DNA from 3 places in the Paraburkholderia graminis genome. Region 1 is predicted to be linked to each of the others. Evidence: riboswitches for the same ligand, from Rfam matches in the RefSeq annotation. Region 1 holds a riboswitch; each other region holds the start of a gene.
The links. A riboswitch is a leader RNA that binds a small molecule or an ion and turns the genes downstream of it on or off. The one in region 1 is predicted to bind cobalamin.
Positions count from the first base shown of each region.

Region 2: it holds a riboswitch for cobalamin, as region 1 does, so the genes downstream of both, cobG (precorrin-3B synthase) here and CUJ91_RS03935 (TonB-dependent receptor domain-containing protein) in region 1, are expected to answer to the same signal.
Region 3: it holds a riboswitch for cobalamin, as region 1 does, so the genes downstream of both, cobA (uroporphyrinogen-III C-methyltransferase) here and CUJ91_RS03935 (TonB-dependent receptor domain-containing protein) in region 1, are expected to answer to the same signal.

Region 1 is NZ_CP024934.1:890,122-894,548, forward strand. It holds RNA gene ssrS (6S RNA) at 1-98, opposite strand, end outside; gene CUJ91_RS03925 (cell division protein ZapA) at 270-584, opposite strand; gene CUJ91_RS03930 (hypothetical protein) at 581-937, opposite strand; cobalamin riboswitch at 1,156-1,504, shown strand; gene CUJ91_RS03935 (TonB-dependent receptor domain-containing protein) at 1,594-3,480, shown strand; gene CUJ91_RS03940 (FecCD family ABC transporter permease) at 3,508-4,427, shown strand, end outside.
Region 2 is NZ_CP024935.1:1,078,910-1,083,336, forward strand. It holds gene CUJ91_RS23030 (precorrin-2 C(20)-methyltransferase) at 1-223, opposite strand, end outside; gene CUJ91_RS23035 (precorrin-8X methylmutase) at 220-846, opposite strand; gene cobG (precorrin-3B synthase) at 839-2,350, opposite strand; cobalamin riboswitch at 2,434-2,624, opposite strand; gene cbiE (precorrin-6y C5,15-methyltransferase (decarboxylating) subunit CbiE) at 2,709-3,959, shown strand; gene CUJ91_RS23050 (cobalt-precorrin-5B (C(1))-methyltransferase) at 3,965-4,427, shown strand, end outside.
Region 3 is NZ_CP024935.1:1,371,600-1,376,026, reverse strand. It holds gene bluB (5,6-dimethylbenzimidazole synthase) at 1-138, opposite strand, end outside; gene CUJ91_RS24310 (cobyrinic acid a,c-diamide synthase CobB) at 122-1,420, opposite strand; gene cobO (cob(I)yrinic acid a,c-diamide adenosyltransferase) at 1,423-2,025, opposite strand; gene CUJ91_RS24300 (cobalamin biosynthesis protein) at 2,022-2,453, opposite strand; gene cobA (uroporphyrinogen-III C-methyltransferase) at 2,450-3,172, opposite strand; cobalamin riboswitch at 3,377-3,620, opposite strand; cobalamin riboswitch at 3,690-3,970, shown strand; gene cobW (cobalamin biosynthesis protein CobW) at 4,137-4,427, shown strand, end outside.

The DNA.
Region 1 (4,427 bases):
GACAGAGTGACGCGCACGCCCGTGCTACAAATTTCCGCAACCGTGCACATGGCATTGGTTCAAGGAATATATGACCTTGGCGAACCAGGCAGGGAAGCTAAACCGATGAAGCTAAACCGATGACACTCAAACGATTGACTCAAACGTTGGGGACCTGTTCGCCTCGCGCAGTTCGTGCATGCTTCACGAACCTTGCCTGCTTACTTTCCGTTTGAATCCGCAGCCGGTATCAGCACCGACCGCACTGCTTGCAACATGCTACTTGCAACTTACTGCACGCTGTACTGCTCGATGACAGTACCCAGTTGCTCGTTCATTTGATGCATTGTACGCCGGATTTCTTCAGCGGGAAATGCTTCTCCGTGACGCACGCTTGTTTGCAGCTTAAGCAGTTCGGATGCCAGCGACAGCGCAGCCATGACTGCAATGCGATCCGTGCCGCGCACGTTGCTGTTATTGCGGATCTTCGACATTTCGGCGTCGACTCGCGCGACTGCTTCAAGCAGCGCGCCTTCCGTTTCCGGCGAGCAGGCGAGGCGATAGGGCACGCCGAGAATCGATACTTCGATCTGCTTGGTCGTCATGCATTTTCTCCGTGGCGAGTGGCGTCGCTCTCTGTTTCGACCTCGTGCGGAGCGGGCTCGAGCAGATCGAGCTGGTTGTCCGGCTCGTTGTGCGCACGCGCACGCGGCAATTTTTCGAGGATCGCGTTCAGACGCACCTGCGCGTCGTCGATCTTGGCCGACAGCGCGTCGCGCTCCGCTTGCAGTGCGTCGCGTTCCTCGCGCAGCAGCGCAAGTTCCGTGCGCGTAGCTTCGGCTTCGGCGCGCGACTGCGCGAGTTGCTCTTCGAGCGCGAGGCGCGCTTCATTGTGGCGCTGGCTGATCGCGATCAGCTTGCCGATATTCTGTGAAAGTGTTTCGAGTTCGGTGAGCATGTGCTGCGTCCTCTAAAGACATCGCATTTTAGCGCGGAATGTCGCACGTTCCGACATTTGTCTCGTTTCGAGACGTAACAACCCCGCTTTTTGCAGCCTTTTTTCGACTGAAGAAGAGAAACTACGCGCGTGCCGGAGATCGCGTCGGACAATAGCTCGACCCTGTCCGAATGAATCGCTCTCGCGGCCCGCGTTCTTGACTGACTCAGAGGGCGCTCATACACTGGCCGCACTCTGGTGCCCGCGCGCATTTCATTGTGCGCGCAGTTAAACGGGAAGCAGGCCGCGCCGTTCTACCCGAACGCGCCAACCTGCGCTGCCCCCGCAACGGTAAGCGACCGCATTTCGCGTGCATTGCAGTTCGTCGCATTCGCTGCAGTTCATTGCTGCTCATCGCAGTTCAGTGCTGCGGTACGAATCGTATTTCGAACAGCAGTTCGCGCTTTTGCAGTTCGATCCCCATCGCGTGTTCCGGTTCAACTCGCGAGTGTGCCACTGCGCGTCACGCGTGGGAAGGCGGGATCGAAAGTCGTTAGCCCGGATACCGGCCAGAGGGAGGGGCGCGCGGCGCGAATTGTCAAAAGCGCACGCGCCTCGTTACGCGACGGCCTGCGGGGAAGCGGGCCGCGCACGCCATCCACGGGAAATCTCACTTCATGCTGTCCCCCATCGCCCGCGCGGTGCTGCTCGCTTTTGCCGGGCTGCCCCATCTCGCGCATGCGCAGGCCGCCGCGCCTGCAAACGCCGACGCTTCGTCCACTGCTGCGTCCACTGCATCGTCCACTGTTTTATCGCCCGTCGTGGTGACCGCCGAGCGCGGACCGCAAGCGCTTGCCGATACGATCCCGCAGACGTCGCTATTCGATCAGCAGGACCTGGCCGACACCACCGCAACGGATCTGCCCGGCCTGCTGCAACTCGCGCCCGGCGCGCAAATCTCGCGTACAGGCGGGCCCGGTTCGACGGCGAGCCTTTATTTGCGCGGCGCGTCGTCGACGCAATCGCTGATTCTCATCGACGGCGTGCGCGTCGATTCCGTGAGTCTCGGCACCGCGCAAATCGCGCAGATTCCGCTCGATCAGATCGATCACGTCGAAGTCGTGAACGGCAACGTGTCCGCGTTATATGGCTCGGGCGCGATCGGCGGCGTGGTACAGGTGTTCACGAAAGACGGCGGCGCGCATCCGCCGCGTTTCAATTTCTCCCTGGGCTACGGCAGCTATCACACGCAGACGCAGCAGGTCGGCGCGAACGGCGCATTGGATAAAGACGGCCGCACGACCTTCAGCATTTCGCTCGCGCGCTCGAAAGACGACGGCTTTTCAGCGCTCAATCCAAGCGAGGCGCCCAACGCGAATCCGAACGCGAACGGCTATCTGAACGAGAGCATTTCGGCGTCGCTGCGCCACAAGTTCAACGACCAATGGGACGCGGGCGTCCGCTATCTGCAGTCGAACGGCAACAACAGCTACGACAACGCGTACGGCGCGCCGACCGATCTGAACAACCTCTACACGAAAGTGCGGCAGGTGTCCGCGTTCGCCAACGGCAAGCTGACCGACTGGTGGACCACGCACTTCATCGTGTCCGAAGGCGACGACCGCAGCGTATCGAAGACCAACGGCCTCTACAACGGACGCTTCGATACCGACAACCGGCAATACACGTGGCAGAACGATTTCGCGCTGGCCGCGCAGCAAAAACTGCGCGTGGGCTACGAGCATCTCGATCAGAGCCTCGACTCCGATACGTTCGCCGCGCCCACGCGGCATGTCGATTCCGTCTTCGCGGGCTACACGGCGCGCTTCGGACGCAATCAGATCCAGGCCAACGTGCGGCGCGACCAGTACTCCGATTTCGGCGGAGCGAACAGTTACTATCTCGGCTATGGGTTCGATATCACACCGCATTGGAAGCTGAGCGCAAGCTATTCGGATTCGTTTCGCGCGCCGAGCTTCGACGATCTGTACTATCCGCTAAGCGGCAATCCGTCGATTCAGCCCGAGCGCAGCCATTCGCTCGAAGCGGCGCTGCAGTACGCGTCGAATGCGTTGGGCGTGATGCGTTTGAGTGCTTTCCAGACGCGTTATTCGAATCTGATCGACTATCAGCAGGTCACGCCGGGCATCTATCTGGCGGAGAACGTGGGGCATGCAAAAGTGCAGGGGCTCGAGGGATCGTGGAGCGGACATGTGGGCAAGACCGATGTGCGCGCATCGGTCACGCTGCAAAATCCCGTCGATCTCGACAACGACGTGGACCTCGTGCGGCGCGCGCGGCGCTTCGCGTCCTTGACGGTGAACCGCAGCATCGCGGGATGGCGCGTGGGCGGCGAGTGGATCGTGAGCGGCCCGCGCGAGGACAGCAGCGGCAAGCTCGGCGGCGACGGCATCGTGAATCTGTCCGCGCGCTACAACATCACGAAAGCCTGGTACGTGGCCGCGCAAATCCAGAATCTGTTGAACAAGGACTATGAAACGGCCTACTCGTATAACTCGCCGGGGCGCGGTGCGTATGTCACGCTCGGCTGGCAGCAGCAGTGATGCGCGCGCCATGTTGAGAGCGCGCCGATGAGCCGTCATCCAGGTTCGTTGCCCGCCGCATTGCACGCGATGACCGCGAAGCGCGCCGCCGCGATCTGGCTCGTGCTCGCGCTCGCCGCGCTGGTCGTGCTGATGGCGTCGCTCGCGTTGGGCAGCGTTTCGCTCGCGCCCGCGCGCGTGATCGAGGCGCTGTCGCCGTTGCATGCGTCGGCGTCCGCGTCCGGCTCTGCAAGCGCCTCCGACGATCTCGCCGGCGAAATCGTGCGCACGCTGCGCTTGCCGCGCGCATTGGCGGGTTTCGCGTGCGGCGCATTGCTCGCGATGGCCGGTGCGCTTTTGCAAGTGCTGTTGCGCAATCCGCTCGCGGAGCCCTACGTGTTGGGCGTATCGGGCGGGGCCGCGAGCTTCGCGCTGATCGCGATGATCGCCGGCAGCGCGTGGTGGCTCGTCGATGCGTGCGCGTTCGCAGGCGCATTCGTGTCGATTCTGCTCGTGCTCGGTCTCGCGCGCCGCGAGTTGTGGCGCGGCGAGCCGCAGGACACGTCGCCGCGTTTGCTGTTGACCGGCGCGGTCATCGCGGCGGGTTGGGGCGCGTTGATCACGTTGCTGCTGAACCTCGCGCCCGACAATCGTCTGCGCGGCATGTTGTTTTGGCTCACCGGCGACCTCGACGGCAATGCGATGCCGTGGACGGCGCTTGCGGCGCTCGTGGTCGTTGTAGTTGTCATCGTGCCGGTTGCGCCGCGTCTGAACGTGCTTTTGCGAGGCGACGCCGTCGCAGAAGCGCTCGGCGTGGCGGTCATGCCGCTGCGCTTGCGCGTCTATCTCGCGGCCTCGCTTGCGGCGGCTGCGGCCGTGACGACGGCGGGCACCATCGGCTTCGTCGGGCTCGTCGTGCCGCATGTGCTGCGGCTCGCGTTCGGCAACGACCAGCGCATGCTGCTGCC
Region 2 (4,427 bases), on a different replicon from region 1:
CCTCCGTCGTCACGGGATAGACGAGCGGCAGGTGCTGTTGCGCGTCGTGCAAATGCGCCTCGATGATGCTGAACGCGTTGCCCTTCTTGCCCTTCGCGACGAAGTACGCGACCACCGGCGCGGCCTTCAGGAGACGCAGTGCTTTGAGCGTGATGAGTTCGGGATCGCCCGGACCCACGCCGAGTCCGAAGAGACGCCCTGCACGTTGCGGCGCGGCGGTCATTCGACCTCCGTCGCCAGCGCGTTGACCGCGGCGGCGGCCATCGCGCTGCCGCCGCGGCGGCCATGCACGACGACATACGGCACGCCGCGGCTGTCGCCCGCGAGCATGGCTTTCGATTCGGCCGCGCCGACGAAGCCGACCGGAAAGCCGAGAATCAGCGCGGGTTTCGGCGCGCCGGCATCGAGCATGTCGAGCAGATGAAACAGCGCGGTCGGCGCATTGCCGATCACGACGACGCTGCCCGCAAGACGCGGACGCCACAACTCGAGCGCGGCGGCCGAGCGCGTGTTGCCGAGTTCGCGCGCGAGGTCCGGCACCGCTTCGTGCGTGAGCGTGCAGATCACGTCGTTGTTCGCGGGCAGCCGCGCGCGCGTGATGCCTTGCGCGACCATGCCGGCGTCGCAGAGAATCGGCGCACCCTGCGCGAGCGCCAGGCGCCCCTCCGTGCCGGCATTCGGGGAGAACGCGAGATCGCCGATCACGTCGACCATCCCGCACGCGTGGATCACGCGCACCGCGAGCTTTTCGAGGTCGGCGGGGATGCGCGACAGATCGGCTTCGGCGCGGATCGTCGCGAAGGATTGGCGATAGATCTCCTGACCGTCGCGAATGTAATCAAGCATCGGTATCACTCATTTGAGTCGGGCATTCTGGTCGTGCGTCCTGGGCGTGCGTCTGTCCGGCTTGGGCGAGTTGCGCGAGGGTGTCGGCGGCTTGTGCGATCGTCAGTCGGCGCGCGACGCATTCGCCGAAACCCGGCTGTGCGTCGCGTCGGTAAAGATCGTAGAGGCCGGGCGCCGCGGCAAGCAGCGTGAACGGCGCGCAATGCGCGGCGGCGCAGGAGCGCGGGCAGCCGCTCAGGTGCACGTCGACGCCGGCGGGCAGGCGCTTCGCGAGCGCGAGCGCGTCGGCTTTGGTATCCGCGAGACTTTTTGCACAGCCGGTGGAACCGGCGCACGCGATGAGGCGTGAAGCGGGGTCGTCCAGGTCGCACGCGAAGCCGAGCGTTTTTAGCGCGGTAAGCACGGCGGGCACGGCATGTGTGGCGATGTCGGGCAGCAGAACGCTTTGCCACGGCGTGATGCGCAGCGCGCCGTTCGCGTGTTGCCGCGCCAGCGAAGCGAGGCCATGCAGCGCGGTTGCGTCGATGCGGCCGAGCAGCGGTTGACCGCCGACGTGCCACGTTCCCGCGATACGCTGCGCGTGAGCGCCGACGCGCAGCGTGGCATCGGCGGGCGTGCTGCGCTGCCACTCGGCGAGCGCTGCGTCGCGTGCCAACGGGAAATCGACGTAGGTTTGCGCGTGTCGCAGGATCGCGTCGGCGGAATGTTCGGCGAGCAGGTGACGCATGCGGGTCGTGTCGGAGTCGGCGGCGAGATCGAGGAACGTATGCAGCAGCGCCCGCACCAGCGCCGGAACTTGCGACGGCAACACGGCGGCGAGTGCGCCTGCATCAATCGTCGCCGAATTCGTCGCAGCAACCGGTGGACAACCGGCGAGGCCGAACATGAAGCGGATCTCGCCGGAACCATCCTGCGATGCCGCGAGCCACACGTCATGCGGATGATCGAGCCGCGCAAGACGCTCGCCGCCGTCGACGAGCAGTGCGAATTTCGGCGACAGCGCCGCAAAACGTGCGTCGCTTTGCAAGAGCGCGAGCAACGTCGTGCAGAGCGGCCTCGTATCGAAGAGCGCGGAGGGGTCGCGCCCTGCGGTAGGGCTGATCATCACGTTGCGGATGTCGTCGGCGGCTGAAGCGGTGAGAGCGGCGGAAGACCTGGTGTCGGCTTTTTCTTCAGAAGAAATAGAAGCCTCCGCCAAAGGCCCAAGCCCCGCATCCACCAGCGCCGCAATCAACGCCGCTTCCTCGCCGCCACGAACGCCGCGCAGTTGCAGATTCGCGCGGTTCGTCAACTCGATCACGCCCGCCGCGTGCTGCGCGCCCGCATCCGCGATCGCGTGGGCCTGAGCCGCGCTCAACTCGCCGCCCGGCAGCTTGATCCGGCAGATGCCGCCGTCGCGCGCGGCGACGATCCGCAGGAGCCCCGGACACGCCGAGGGCCGCAGCGCGAAAGCCGCGTCAGGCAACACAGTGGAGGAGGGAGAAGCTCGATTCAAGACGGACACCGCGGTTAGCGTCGCGCGACGGCCCGAGCAAGCGATAAAGCGGCTTGGCTGCGGCATCGGTACACCCCGCCCGATGTTGGCTGGCACGAACAGTCTCGCCGGCAGGTCTCCTGGCTCGCAGGTCGTCGTCCGCCGCGGCCTTCCCGGTCGAACCAGTGGCGCTTAGCGCAGGCGGACTCGCTGCATACAGTTGCGGGGGCAGCCGCAGCGGCGATGGTTTCCCCGCTGTGTTCCCTCTTAGGCCCCGAAGGGCACCGGCGGCTGTATTATGCCTTTTTTCGGATAGCACAACGAGGCTGGACGCTTTGACCGGCGTGGCGCAGCGCATTGTTTTGAGAGACATCATGAGGAAGGATGCATGCCGGCGTGGCTGACGGTAGTGGGCATCGGCGACGACGGCTTCGCCGGTTTGGGACGGCCCGCGCGGCGTGCGTTGCTGGAGGCGTCAGCGATTTACGGCGGCGAGCGTCATCTGTCGATGCTGCCGGCGCGGCTCGCCGCGCGCCGCGCCGCGTGGCCGCGTCCGTTCGATCTCGCGCCGTTGCTCGCCGAGCGCGGCCGCTCCGTCTGCGTGCTGGCGAGCGGCGATCCGATGCTGTTCGGCGTCGGCGCGACGCTGGCCAGGCAGTTGCCGGCCGACGAGTTGCGCGTGCTGCCCGCACCTTCGTCGTTGTCGCTGGCCGCCGCCCGGCTTGGCTGGCCGTTGCAGGAGGTGGCCGTCGTGTCGCTGGTCGGCCGGCCGCTGCCGACGCTGAATGCGCATTTGCACGACGGCGCGCGCGTGTTCGTGTTGAGCGCGGACGGCGGCACGCCCGCGGCGCTCGCCGCGCTGCTGAACGCGCGCGGCTTTGGCGCGACGCGCATGACCGTGCTCGAACATCTCGGCGGCGACGCGGAGCGGCGCATCGACGGCCGCGCGGATCAGTGGTCCGCGCGCGACGTTGCCGCGCTGAACCTGATCGCGCTCGAATGCCGCGCGACGGATGGCGCGCCGCGTCTGCCGCTCACTTGCGGCTTGCCCGACGACGCGTTTCGCCACGACGGCCAGTTGACCAAACGCGATGTGCGCGCGATCACGCTCGCGCGCCTCGCGCCGACGCCCGGCGAATTGCTGTGGGACGTGGGCGCGGGCAGCGGCTCGATCGGCATCGAATGGATGCGCGCGCATCCGGCTTGCCGCGCGATTGCCATTGAAGCGCACGCGGAGCGGCAGCGCTTTATCGAACACAATCGCGATGCGTTGGGCGTGCCGGGGTTGCAACTCGTCGCGGGCCGCGCGCCTGAAGCACTCGACGGGCTGCCGACGCCGGATGCGGTGTTCATCGGCGGGGGCGTGACGGTGCCGGGTGTACTCGACGCGTGCTGGGCGAGTCTGCGCGACGGCGGCCGGCTGGTCGCCAACGCGGTGACGTTGCAAGGCGAGGCGGCGCTTGCCGTATGGCGCGAACAGCATGGCGGCACGCTGACGCGCATCGCGCTTGCCGATGCACAACCGCTCGGCGGATTCGATACGTGGCGGCAGGCGTTGCCGATCACCTTGCTCGATGTGGTGAAGCCCTGCGGCGACGAGCGCGCCGCAAGCCGCCCACAGCCCGAACGCTCCGCCTGACCGCGATGCGCGACGAGACCCCCGAACAACCCGCGCCGCTGCGCAGCGGCTACACGACCGGCAGTTGCGCCACCGCGACGTCGCTGGCGGCGGCGCGTCTGCTGCTCGCGGGCGTGGTCAGCGACATCGCCGAAATCGTGTTGCCGAAGGGCGAGCATGTGCCGATGCCGCTCGTGTTCTGCCGCCTGACCGACGACGGCGCCGAGGCCGGCACGATCAAGGACGCCGGCGACGATCCCGACGTCACGCACGGCGCCGTGGTGTTCGCGCGCGTGCGCCTCGTCGCGGAAGCGGGCGTGGTGTTTCGCGCCGGACCGGGCGTGGGCACCGTCACGCGCGCCGGACTGACGCTCGCGGTCGGCGAGCCCGCGATCAACCCCGTGCCGCGTCAGATGATGACCGCGCACCTCGCCGAACTCGCCGCCGAGCACGGCTATCGCGGCGGCTTCGAAGTGACGATCGGCGTCG
Region 3 (4,427 bases), on a different replicon from region 1:
CGCGTGATGCGCGGCGTCGAGGAGACGCTGCAACACAGCGGCATCGACGGGATCGCGCACGAAATGGCGCATGTCGCGGCGCTCGTGGATCGCGCGATAGACCGCATCGCGGTCGGCGTCGTTAAAAGGCTTGGCCATTGAAGAGAGCGGCCGCGAAAGCCGGGTTGGAGGGCCAGTAAGCGTGCATATAAGTTGCGACGATGGAGCCGGCGCGATATAGCGCCTCGCCGGGCGCATCGCCTTGAGGCCGCGTGGCTGAGCGCAGCGGCACTAACGCCGTGCTCACCTTCGAGTAGTGAAAGGTGTGGCCGGTCATCACGCCATGCACGCTGTCGATCTGCTGCATGCCGAGTGCGGTGAAGCGCGTTTGCATCGTCGCGTGGCCGGGCAGCAGGCCGAGCATCGGCGTGCTGACGCCTTGCGTGTCGGTGAGTTGATCGAGCAGATACAACATGCCGCCGCATTCGGCGACGAGCGGTTTGCCGTTTGCCACATGCGCGCGGACCGCTGCGGCGCTGCGCGTGTTGCCGCCGAGCGCCGCCGCGTGCAGTTCGGGGTAGCCGCCGGGCAGATACACAGCGTCCGTGCCCGCGGACAACGGCTCGTCGGCGAGCGGCGAGAAGTATTGCACGCGCGCGCCGAGTGCTTGCAGCAGCGTGACGTTGGCCGGATAGATGAACGAGAACGCCGCGTCGCGCGCAATCGCGATCTGCTTGCCTTGCAGAAGCGGCGGCAGCGCGCGCGGCGTGGGCGCGCCGAATTCGACGGCGGGCGGCAGGTCGGCTAACGCCGTATCGGCGAGCGCATCGGCGGCGCGTTCGAGGCGCGCGTCGAGGTCGTCGATTTCGGCGGCCTGGTGCAAGCCAAGGTGACGGTCGGGCAATTCGATTTCATCGCTTGCTGCGAGGTGGCCGCACCAGCGCAGCGTCGGCGGCAACGCTTCTTGCAGCATCTGCGCGTGACGCGCGGAGCCGACGCGGTTCGCGAGCACGCCATGAAACGGCACGTGCGGCCTGAAATTCGCGAGCCCGAACGCGACCGCGCCGAAGGTCTGCGCCATCGCCTTCGCAGAAATGACGGCGAGCACGGGCACCCCGAAAGCGCTCGCGAGATCCGCGCTGCTCGGTGTGCCGTCGAAGAGACCCATCACGCCTTCGATCAGGATCAGATCGGCTTCGGCCGCAGCCTCGGCAAGCAGATTGCGGCACGCGTCCTGACCGACCATCCACAGATCGAGCGACAACACCGGCGCGCCGCTCGCGTGCGCCAGAATCATCGGATCGAGAAAGTCGGGCCCGGTCTTGAAGACACGCACGCGCCGCCCGAGCCGCCGATGGTAGCGCGCAAGACCCGCGGTGATCGTGGTCTTGCCCTGGCCCGACGCGGGCGCGCTGATGAAGAGCGCGGGGCAGGCGGACACGTTCAGAACTCCACGCCGCGCTGCGCTTTCACGCCTTGCTCGCGATATGGATGCTTGACGATGCGCATTTCTGTGACGAGGTCGGCGGCTTCGAGCAGCGCGTCGGGCGCATGACGGCCCGTCACGACCACATGAAGCATCTCTGGACGCGCGGCGATGACGGACAGCACTTCGTCGAGCGGCAGGTACTCGTACTTGAGCACGGTGTTCAGCTCGTCGAGGATCACCATCTGATAGTCGCCGCTTTCGATCATCCGGCGCGCTTCGTCCCAGCCCTTGCGCGCGGTCGCGATGTCGGCGTCGCGGTTCTGCGTGTTCCAGGTGTAGCCGTCGCCCATCGTGACGAAATCGCAGTTGGCAATCGCGCCGAGAAAGTCGCGCTCCGACGTATGCAGCGCGCCCTTGATGAACTGCACGACGCCAAGACGCATGCCGTGGCCGAGCACGCGCACGGCCATGCCGAATGCAGCGGTCGTCTTGCCTTTGCCGGTGCCGGTGTTGACGATCAGCAGACCCTTTTCGACGGTCGCGTTGGCCTGTTTCTTTTCGTGGCCTTCGCGCCGGCGTTCGGTCATGCGTTGATGCGATTCGGGATCGGTCTTCATGGAAGGTCCTGGTCAGTGAAGGTGGCGCTGCGCGGCAGCGCGTGTTCGGTCGATGCAATCGCCACAGTGACGCCCGCGTGAACGGTTTTGCGAGCGACGAGATAGGGCGTGTGAGCAGCAGCGTGGATCGACGCGCCGAGCAACGCACAAGGTTCGCAGACGCCGTCGACGCCGAGATGCTCGCGCGCCGCCGCCGACGGCTCGGCGACATGCAGCGCGGCAATCTGCTCGCGAGTGAACAGCTTCAGCGGTAACCCGTGGCGCGAGCAGAACGCGAGCAAGCCGGGTTCTTGCGCTTTGGTTTCGATCGAGGCGACGGCCGCGATGTCTTCGAATGAATGCGAGCCGAGCGCTGCGCGCACAGCGTTTTCGATTTCTTCCGCCGACGTCTGCAAGCGGCAACCGATGCCCACGCTAAGCGTTTTCATCGGACATCCTTCGCCAGCGACGCCACGCCGCCGATCACCACGATCGCGGGCGAGCCGAGTCCCGCGCGCGCGACGGCATCGGCGAAATCACCGAGTGTCGCGAGCGCATGCCGCTGCTCGGGGCGCGTTGCGGATTCGATCGCGGCACACGGAGTCTGTGCCGACATGCCCGCTGCCAGCAACGCGCCGACGATGTCGTTCAGCCGCCGCATGCCCATATAGATCACGAGCGTCATGCGCGTGGCGGCGAGCGCGGCCCAATCCGGCTCGCTCGTGCCCGCGCCGTGGCCGGTCACGAACACCACGCCTTGCGCATGATCGCGGTGCGTGACCGGAATGCCGATGGCCGCCGGCGCCGCAATGCCGGCCGTGATGCCGCTGACGATTTCGACGTCGACGCCCGCCGCATGCAGCGCCTGTTGCTCTTCGCCGCCTCTGCCGAACACGAAGGGATCGCCGCCTTTGAGTCGCGCGACGCTGCGCCCTTCGTTCAGATGCGCGAGCATTTGTTCGACGATGCCGTGTTGCGGCGTCGACGGATGACCGCCGCGCTTGCCGACATACACGATGCACGCATCGGCGCGCGCAAATTGCAGCACGTCGGGGTTCACCAGATCGTCGACGAGTATCACGTCGGCTTGCGCGAGCGCGCGGGTTGCCTTCAGCGTCATCAGTTCGACGTCGCCGGGGCCTGCGCCGATCAGCCATGCGCGTTTCATCGCGGCATGCGCCGCGCCGACGCGCATGCAATCATGCAGCGTCGGTGTACACGCAATGTGATGGAGATTGAAGTCATTTGAAACTGTGCATTCGCGCACGACAGTAAACGCGGATTGCAGACCGCTTCCCTAAGTCGTGCTTGAGCGCCTTCACATCCGTCCCTCGCGGATTCCGGCGGCCGGCGGCGTGACGTCGAGAACGCACGGCCGCCTCCGCGTCTGGCCGGTATCCGGGCTGGCGGCCTCACGCGCTTTGCCTTCCCGCCCACATTCATTCGAATGTGCTGGACAGTGGCACTGAAAACGCATGTGCGGCGCAAAAAATAATCGCGCCGCCGGTCGCTTACCGTTGCGGGGACAGCACAGGTTGAGCGCAAGCGCGCTGCCTGTTTCCCGTTTAACTGCACACGCGAGCGCATGTGCGGGCACCAGACGCGCGCATACGATAGCACACGGCAAGCCCGTCCGATAAGCGCGCCGGGCTTGCGTTTTCTTGACGGCGCAAGGCGCGCGGCCTACACTCGCACGCACTTCTGGTGCTCGTGTGCGCGCTCGTGCGCATGCAGTTAAACGGGAAACAGGGCGCCCGCCTCGCATGGATCGGGTCAACCTGTGCTGCCCCCGCAACGGTAAGCGAAAAGCGACGTCATGGCGGTTTGCATGGCGCCGCGGAGCCGGCTTCGATGTCCACGCGCAAGGCCGCGTCGGCATATCACCACTGGGCGAGAAATCACTCGTCCGGGAAGGGGAAGCGGCGCTTTCGCCAGCCCGGATACCGGCCGGAACACGAAGGGCGAACGCCGCGGGGAAGCGGCGCTGCGCTCATGACCTCATACCCGTATTCTGCGTTTCCCTGGTGTAGCGGCAAGGCCGTCGTGCGTTCCCGCGTTTTGCGATGCGACGTCATGCGCAAAGCGCGTGATTCGGCCGGCCAGCAGATGCAACTCTCACGGATGGACTCACCATGCAAGTTCAGATGCGCAAGATTCCCGTCACCATCGTCACGGGCTTTCTCGGCAGCGGCAAGACGACGTTGCTGCGGCACATTCTTCGGAATGCGGGCGGCAAGCGCATTGCGGTGATCGTCAACGAGTTCGGCGAGCTCGGCATAGACGGCGAAATCCTCAAAGGTTGCGGCATTGGTTGCGATGAAAACGGCGTCGAGACCGAAGGCCAATTGTATGAACTGGCGAACGGTTGCCTGTGCTGCACGGTCCAGGAAGAGTTCTTTCCGGTGATGGAAAAGCTCGTCGAG